2 regions of the Streptomyces sp. NPDC046985 genome follow, and region 2 is predicted to be linked to the other one. Evidence: riboswitches for the same ligand, from Rfam matches in the RefSeq annotation. Region 2 holds a riboswitch; the other holds the start of a gene.
What was found. Region 2 has a riboswitch for glycine ahead of gcvP (aminomethyl-transferring glycine dehydrogenase). Riboswitches for the same ligand answer to the same signal wherever they lie in the genome.

Region 1 (3,396 bases), on a different contig from region 2:
CAGCTTCGGCCGGGACTCCTTGGCCAGCCGCTCCACCTCGGCCATGTCGACCCGGCCGTCCTCGCCCACGCGGTAGGCGACGACGGCGTAGAGCTTGCCGGAGAAGTTGATCTTCATGCCGTGGGTCAGGTGCCCGCCGTGCGCGAGGTCCAGGCCCATGATCGTGTCGCCGGGCTTGAGCAGCGCGAACATCGCCGCCGCGTTGGCCTGGGCGCCGGAGTGCGGCTGCACGTTGGCGTGCTCGGCGCCGAACAGCGCCTTGATCCGGTCGACGGCGATCCGCTCGATCACGTCGACGTGCTCGCAGCCGCCGTAGTAGCGGCGGCCCGGGTAGCCCTCGGCGTACTTGTTGGTCAGAACGGAGCCCTGCGCCTCCATCACCGCGAGCGGCGCGAAGTTCTCCGAGGCGATCATCTCCAGCGTGGACTGCTGGCGGCGCAGCTCGGCGTCGACCGCGGCGGCCACGTCCGGGTCCAGCTCGTGCAGGGGGGTGTCGAGAACGGTGGTGTGCTCAGTCATCTGCTCGCGTCCGCTCCTCAGCCCGCGTTCTGGGCCGTGTACTCGTCGGCGGTGAGCAGGTCGCCCGGCTCGTCGGCGACCCGCACCCGGAACAGCCAGCCGCCCTCGAAGGGCTCGGAGTTCACCAGCGACGGGTCGTCCACCACGTTCTGGTTGACCTCGGTGATCTCGCCGCCGACCGGCGAGTACAGGTCGGACACCGACTTGGTGGACTCCAGCTCGCCGCAGGTCTCGCCCGCGGCCACGCTGTCGCCGACCTCGGGGAGCTGGGCGTAGACGACGTCGCCGAGCGCGTTGGCCGCGAACTCCGTGATGCCGACCGTCGCGACGCCGTCCTCGGCGGGCGACAGCCACTCGTGCTCTTTGCTGTACCGCAGCTTCTGGGGGTTGCTCATGGCCTGAATTCTCCTGTACGCGGGGGGGTGCTGAGGAAGGGGGGACGGCGAAGGGGCGTGCGGGGGCGGGGCGTGGAGCCCGTGCCACCGCCCGCCGCCGGCGGTCGTGCCGGAGCGCGCCGTCGGCGGCGGCACTCACGCCGCTGGCGAAGGGATCACTTCTGCCGCTTGTAGAAGGGCAGCGCCACGACCTCATACGGCTCGTGGCTGCCCCGGATGTCGACGCCGACACCCGACGTGCCCGGCGCGGCGTACGCGGCGTCCACGTAGGCCATGGCGATCGGCTTGCCCAGGGTGGGGGAGGGGGCGCCGGAGGTGACCTCGCCGATCACCTCGCCGCCGGCGACGACGGGGTATCCGGCGCGCGGCACGCGGCGGCCCTCGGCGACCAGGCCGACCAGGACGCGCGGCGGCTTCCGCTCGGCGCGCTCCGCGGCCTCCCGCAGCGCCTCGCGGCCCACGAAGTCGCCCTCCTTGCCGAACTTGACCACCCGGCCGAGCCCGGCGTCGAACGGGGTCAGCTCGGTCGTCAGCTCGTGCCCGTACAGCGGCATGCCGGCCTCCAGGCGCAGCGTGTCGCGGCAGGACAGCCCGCACGGGATCAGCCCGGCGTCCGCGCCGGCGTCGGTCAGCGCCGTCCACAGCTTCTCGGCGCCGTCCGGGGCGACGAACAGCTCGAAGCCGTCCTCGCCGGTGTAGCCGGTGCGCGCGATCAGCGCCGGGACCCCGGCGACCGTGCCGGGCAGCCCGGCGTAGTACTTCAGGCCGTCGAGGTCGGCGTCGGTCAGGGACGCGAGGATCGCGGGGGAGGCGGGGCCCTGCACCGCGATCAGGGCGTAGGCGTCCCGGTCGTCGCGGACCTCGGCGTCGAAGCCGGCCGCCCGCTCGGTGAGGGCGTCCAGGACGGTCTGGGCGTTGGAGGCGTTGGCGACGACCATGTAAGTGGTCTCGGCCAGGCGGTAGACGATCAGATCGTCCAGGATGCCGCCGTCGGCCCGGCAGATCATGGTGTAGCGGGCGCGGCCCGCGCCCACGGAGGCGATGTCGCCGACCAGGGCGTGGTTCAGCAGGGCGGCGGCCTGCGGTCCGGCGACGGTGATCTCGCCCATGTGGGACAGGTCGAACAGGCCCGCCGTGGTGCGCACGGCCAGGTGCTCGTCGCGCTCGGAGCCGTAGCGCAGCGGCATGTCCCAGCCGGCGAAGTCGGTCATCGTCGCACCGAGCGAGCGGTGCAGCGCGTCCAGCGCGGTGCGGCGGGGCTGAGGGGGTGCGGAACTGCTCATCGGGCGGTCTCCCAGGCGTGGCGGGCGAGGACGGAACTCGTGTCCTCCCCATCTGTCATCGAAAACCTGAGAGGTTCGCCCTGACCGCCGCCGGACGGTCACGGCTTGCACCGTGGGTGGGGCCGCCGCGGCGGCCCGCTTTTCAGATGTGCCTCGCCCGCGCGGTAACGGGGCCTGAGAGATTCAAGGGAGGGACTTGCTCCTTCGGCGCCCCAGCCGAAGCTGCTGCTGGGGACTCTCCCGCGCGGATTCAAACGGCCGGTATGCAGTTGGCGGACTCATCATCGCACGCCCGGCCCGCCGGGGGCAGCGCGATCTCCGTCACCGACCGGTGGCGGACCGCACATGACCGCCGCGCGCGAACACCCTGCCGTCACCGGCTGGTGGCGGACCGCGCACGGGCGGTGCGTGCGGGCGTGCGGGGGCCGTTCCCCTCCCCGCGTGCCGCGGTCTCCCGGCAGCGGCCCGTCGTCCCGCACCGCCGCGCGCGGACACGCTGCCGTCACCGGCCGGTGACGGACCCCGCACGGGCGGTGCGCGCGGGCACGCGGAGACCGTTCCCCTCCCCGCGTGCCGCGGTCTCCCGGCAGTGGCCCGTCGTCCCGCACCGCCGCGCGCGGACACGCTGCCGTCACCGGCCGGTGACGGACCCCGCACGGGCGGTGTGCGCGGGCACGCGGGGGCCGTTCCCCTCCCCGCGTGCCGCGCTCTCCCGTCCGCGGCCCGTCGTCCCGCGCCCCGGACCCGCGCCCGCGCGCGCTCGGCGGCCGAGCCGTGCCGGGCCGGGCCGGGCCGGAGCGCGGAGCGGATGCGCCGGGCGGCCCGGAGCGCGTGCGCCCGGCGGCCCGGAGCGCGGGGCGAGCGGGTCGGCCGGTCCGGCGGTCGTACCGGTTAGCCTTTCCACCACAGCAGCGGTTCCCAGCAGGCGGTAGGCGAATGGACTTCCCGGCGGAATACTCCGCGGACTTCCCGGCGAACTTCCCGGTGCAGACGCACCCCCACTCCGGCGGCGGGTGGCCCGGCAACGAGGTGGAGGAGGTGCTGTCGGCCTCCCTCGGCGCCCCCGCGTCCGCCGGACGGATCGTGGAGGCGCTGGGCCGCGGCTTCCTGTGGGTGCCGCTGCCCGGCGGCCGCGGCCCGCACGGCGGTCCGCTGGACCTGCCCACCCTGGAGATCGACGGCCAGGTGTACGTGCCGGC
Region 2 (3,396 bases):
GCCATCACCGCGCTGGCCGCGTTGGTGCCGTGCGCGGAGGACGGGATGAGGCAGACGGTGCGCTGGTCGTCGCCGTTGGCCCGGTGGTAGCCGCGTACGGCGAGCAGGCCGGCCAGCTCGCCCTGCGACCCGGCGTTGGGCTGGAGGGACACCGAGTCGTAGCCGGTGACCTCGGCGAGCCGGTCCTCCAGCTCGTGGATGAGGGTGAGGTAGCCCCGCGCCTGCTCGGCGGGCGCGAAGGGGTGCAACTGCCCGAACTCGGGCCAGGTGACCGGCTCCATCTCGGTGGTCGCGTTGAGCTTCATGGTGCAGGAGCCCAGCGGGATCATGCCGCGGTCGAGCGCGTAGTCGCGGTCGGCGAGCCGGCGCAGGTAGCGCAGCATCGCGGTCTCGGAGCGGTACTGGTGGAAGACGGGGTGGGCGAGGTAGGCGTCGGTGCGCAGCAGGTCGCCGGTCAGCGCCTCCTCGGCGGCGGCGTCCAGCGCGTCGACGTCGCCGTGCGCGCCGAAGGCGGAGAGGACGGTGCGGAGCTGGGCCCGCGCGGTGGTCTCGTCGCAGGCGATCGAGACGTGGTCGGCGTCGACCAGGCGCAGGTTGACGCCGCCCTCCCGGGCCGCGGCGACGACCTCGGCGGCGCGGCCGGGGACCTCGACGGTGAGCGTGTCGAAGTAGGCGCCGTGGACGAGGCCGAGACCTGCGGAGCGCAGCCCTTCGGCGAGGACGGCGGCGTAGCGGTGGGTGCGCTGGGCGATGGCCTTCAGGCCCTCGGGGCCGTGGTACACGGCGTACATGCCGGCCATGACGGCGAGCAGCACCTGGGCGGTGCAGATGTTGCTGGTGGCCTTCTCGCGGCGGATGTGCTGCTCGCGGGTCTGGAGGGCGAGGCGGTACGCCTTGTTGCCGTCGGCGTCGACGGAGACGCCGACCAGGCGGCCGGGCAGGCTGCGGGCGAACTTCTCGCTGACCGCCATGTAGCCGGCGTGCGGCCCGCCGAAGCCCATCGGGACGCCGAAGCGCTGGGTGGTGCCGACGGCGATGTCGGCGCCCAGCTCGCCGGGGGACTTCAGCAGGGTGAGGGCGAGCAGGTCGGCGGCGACGGTGACCAGCGCGCCCAGCTCGTGCGCCTGGGCTATCACAGGCCCGAGGTCCCGCACGGCGCCGGAGGCGCCCGGGTACTGGAGGAGCACGCCGTTGATCTCGCGCCCGGCGATCTCCTCGGGGATGCCTCCGCTGAGGTCGGCGACGACGACCTCGACGCCGGTGGGCTCCGCGCGGGTCTCGATGACCGCGATGGTCTGCGGGAGCGCGTCGGCGTCGACCAGGAAGAGGCCCTTCTTGTTCTTGCCCATGCGCCGGGAGAGCGCCATCGCCTCGGCGGCGGCGGTGCCCTCGTCGAGGAGGGAGGCGCCGGAGGTCGGCAGGCCGGTGAGGTCGGCGACCACGGTCTGGAAGTTGAGCAGCGCCTCCAGCCGCCCCTGGGAGATCTCGGGCTGGTACGGGGTGTACGCCGTGTACCAGGCCGGGTTCTCCATGACGTTGCGCAGGATGACCGGCGGGGTGAAGGTCCCGTAGTAGCCGAGGCCGATCATCGGGGCGAGGACCTGATTGCGGTCGGCGAGGGAACGCAGCTCGGCGAGGACCTCGGCCTCGGTGCGGGCGCCCGGCAGCTCCAGCGAGTCGGCGTTCTTGATCACGTCGGGCACCGCGGCCGCGGTGAGCTCGTCGAGCGAGCCGTAGCCGACCTGCGCGAGCATCTTGGCGCGCGCGTCCTGGCCGGGGCCGATGTGGCGCTGCTCGAAGGGGGTGCCCTGTTCGAGCTCGGAGAGCGGAATGCGCTGGGCGGTCATAGCGGAGGCCTCCTGGTCTGACACGACCTTCGAGGGACACCACGACACAGGTGCCCCGACGGCCTCCCCCTCTGTCATCTCAACCTGAGAGCTTCACCGGACCGCGTGCGGGGGTCCGGCTTGCACCGTCGGTGAGAGCGGGCGCCGTCGACGCTCGCTCTGCTTTCCAGAGTGACCTCGTCCGTGCGGTACGTGGGCCTGAGAGATTCCGGGGAGGATTTGCTCCTTCGGCGCCCCCAGTGATGCTGGAGGGCTCTCCCGCACGGGGTCAGCAGCCGCTTGCCAGAGTACCAGTGGCCTCCGGGGCCTGGCTCGAGTGGCCGCATGGCCGATTGTGCTCTTTTGTAGTGGCAACGGATGAGTTGCGACCATGTGGAGGTACCGTGCAGACGGAGATCGATCCGCGCAACCTGATCGGCCGCAAGGCGTTCGACCGGAACGGCCACAAGATCGGCACAGTGGACGAGGTCTACCTCGACGACGCCACCGGGGCGCCGGAGTGGGCGGCGATACGCACCGGCCTGTTCTCCCGGGACGCCTTCGTCCCGCTGGAGCCGAGCGAACTGGTCGAGGGCGGCCTGCGCGTCCCGTTCGAGAGGGCGCTGATCAAGGTGGCGCCCGACTTCGGGGTCGGCCGCCACCTCTCCCCGGAGCAGGAGCTTCAGCTCTACCACCACTACGGTCTCGACGTCGCCCCCGCCCCTCCCCCGGCCCTCGCGGACCGCGACTTCGGCAGGCTGGCCGGTTCGGGCTCCGAGGAGTCCTGACCCCGCCCTCCGGGCCGTGACCCGATCCCGGCCCCCCGCACCCCGTCGTGTGCTATTTATCGCTTTCACTGCTCTCGTCGTTCTCCCCGCTCTCACGGCCGCCTCATCCGCCTCATCCGCTGTCGTCCGCGCTCCCGTACGCGTCGTCGAGGGCCCCGCCGGGGCCCTCGGACCGCGTCGTTCGCGCCGGTCTCCCGCGGCGCCGCCGGTCCGGTGTCAGCGCCGGTCCGGTGTCAGTCCGGCGCGGGCGGCCCACCGGGCGCGGCGGCGCCGTCGGCGGCGAGGGGTGCCGGGCCCGCGGTCTCCAGGGGACTGGGGCGGACCAGCGGGAGGGGGTCGGCGGGCTCCAGGGCGGGGTCGTCGAGGCGGAAGGTCTTCACACGCCCCGGCGGAGAGCAGGGGGTCTCGAACCGGACGGTGACCCGGCCCAGGCCGCTGCCCTGCACCCAGCCGTGCCCGAACTCGGTGTGCCGCACGTCGCGGCCGGCCCGCCAGTGCCGCTCGACGGTCTCCGACCGCGGGACCGGCTCCTCCGGCCCCTCCTCCTCGGCGGTCTCCACCCGTGCCCCGGCGGCCTGTGCGAACAGGTCCTCCTGGGTGTAGTCGGCCAGCCCGGACACGCCCACGCCGAGCAGCCGGACCCCGCCGGTGGTGTCCACCGCGTCCAGCAGCCGCGCCGCGGCCTCCCGCACCACCGACAGATCGTCGGTGGGCCCGCGCAGCGTCTCGGAGCGGGTCAGCGTGGAGAAGTCGTAGCGCCGGACCTTCAGCACGATGGTGCG

Region 1: it holds a riboswitch for glycine, as region 2 does, so the genes downstream of both, gcvT (glycine cleavage system aminomethyltransferase GcvT) here and gcvP (aminomethyl-transferring glycine dehydrogenase) in region 2, are expected to answer to the same signal.

What each region holds. Positions count from the first base shown of each region.
Region 1 is NZ_JBEYWK010000012.1:194,242-197,637, reverse strand. Features, by position in the region: gene glyA (serine hydroxymethyltransferase) at 1-519, opposite strand, end outside; gene gcvH (glycine cleavage system protein GcvH) at 537-914, opposite strand; gene gcvT (glycine cleavage system aminomethyltransferase GcvT) at 1,070-2,197, opposite strand; glycine riboswitch at 2,350-2,450, opposite strand; gene ABZ861_RS17775 (enhanced serine sensitivity protein SseB) at 3,134-3,396, shown strand, end outside.
Region 2 is NZ_JBEYWK010000007.1:9,922-13,317, reverse strand. Features, by position in the region: gene gcvP (aminomethyl-transferring glycine dehydrogenase) at 1-1,847, opposite strand, end outside; glycine riboswitch at 2,024-2,118, opposite strand; gene ABZ861_RS10785 (PRC-barrel domain-containing protein) at 2,231-2,614, shown strand; gene ABZ861_RS10780 (DNA polymerase IV) at 2,848-3,396, opposite strand, start outside.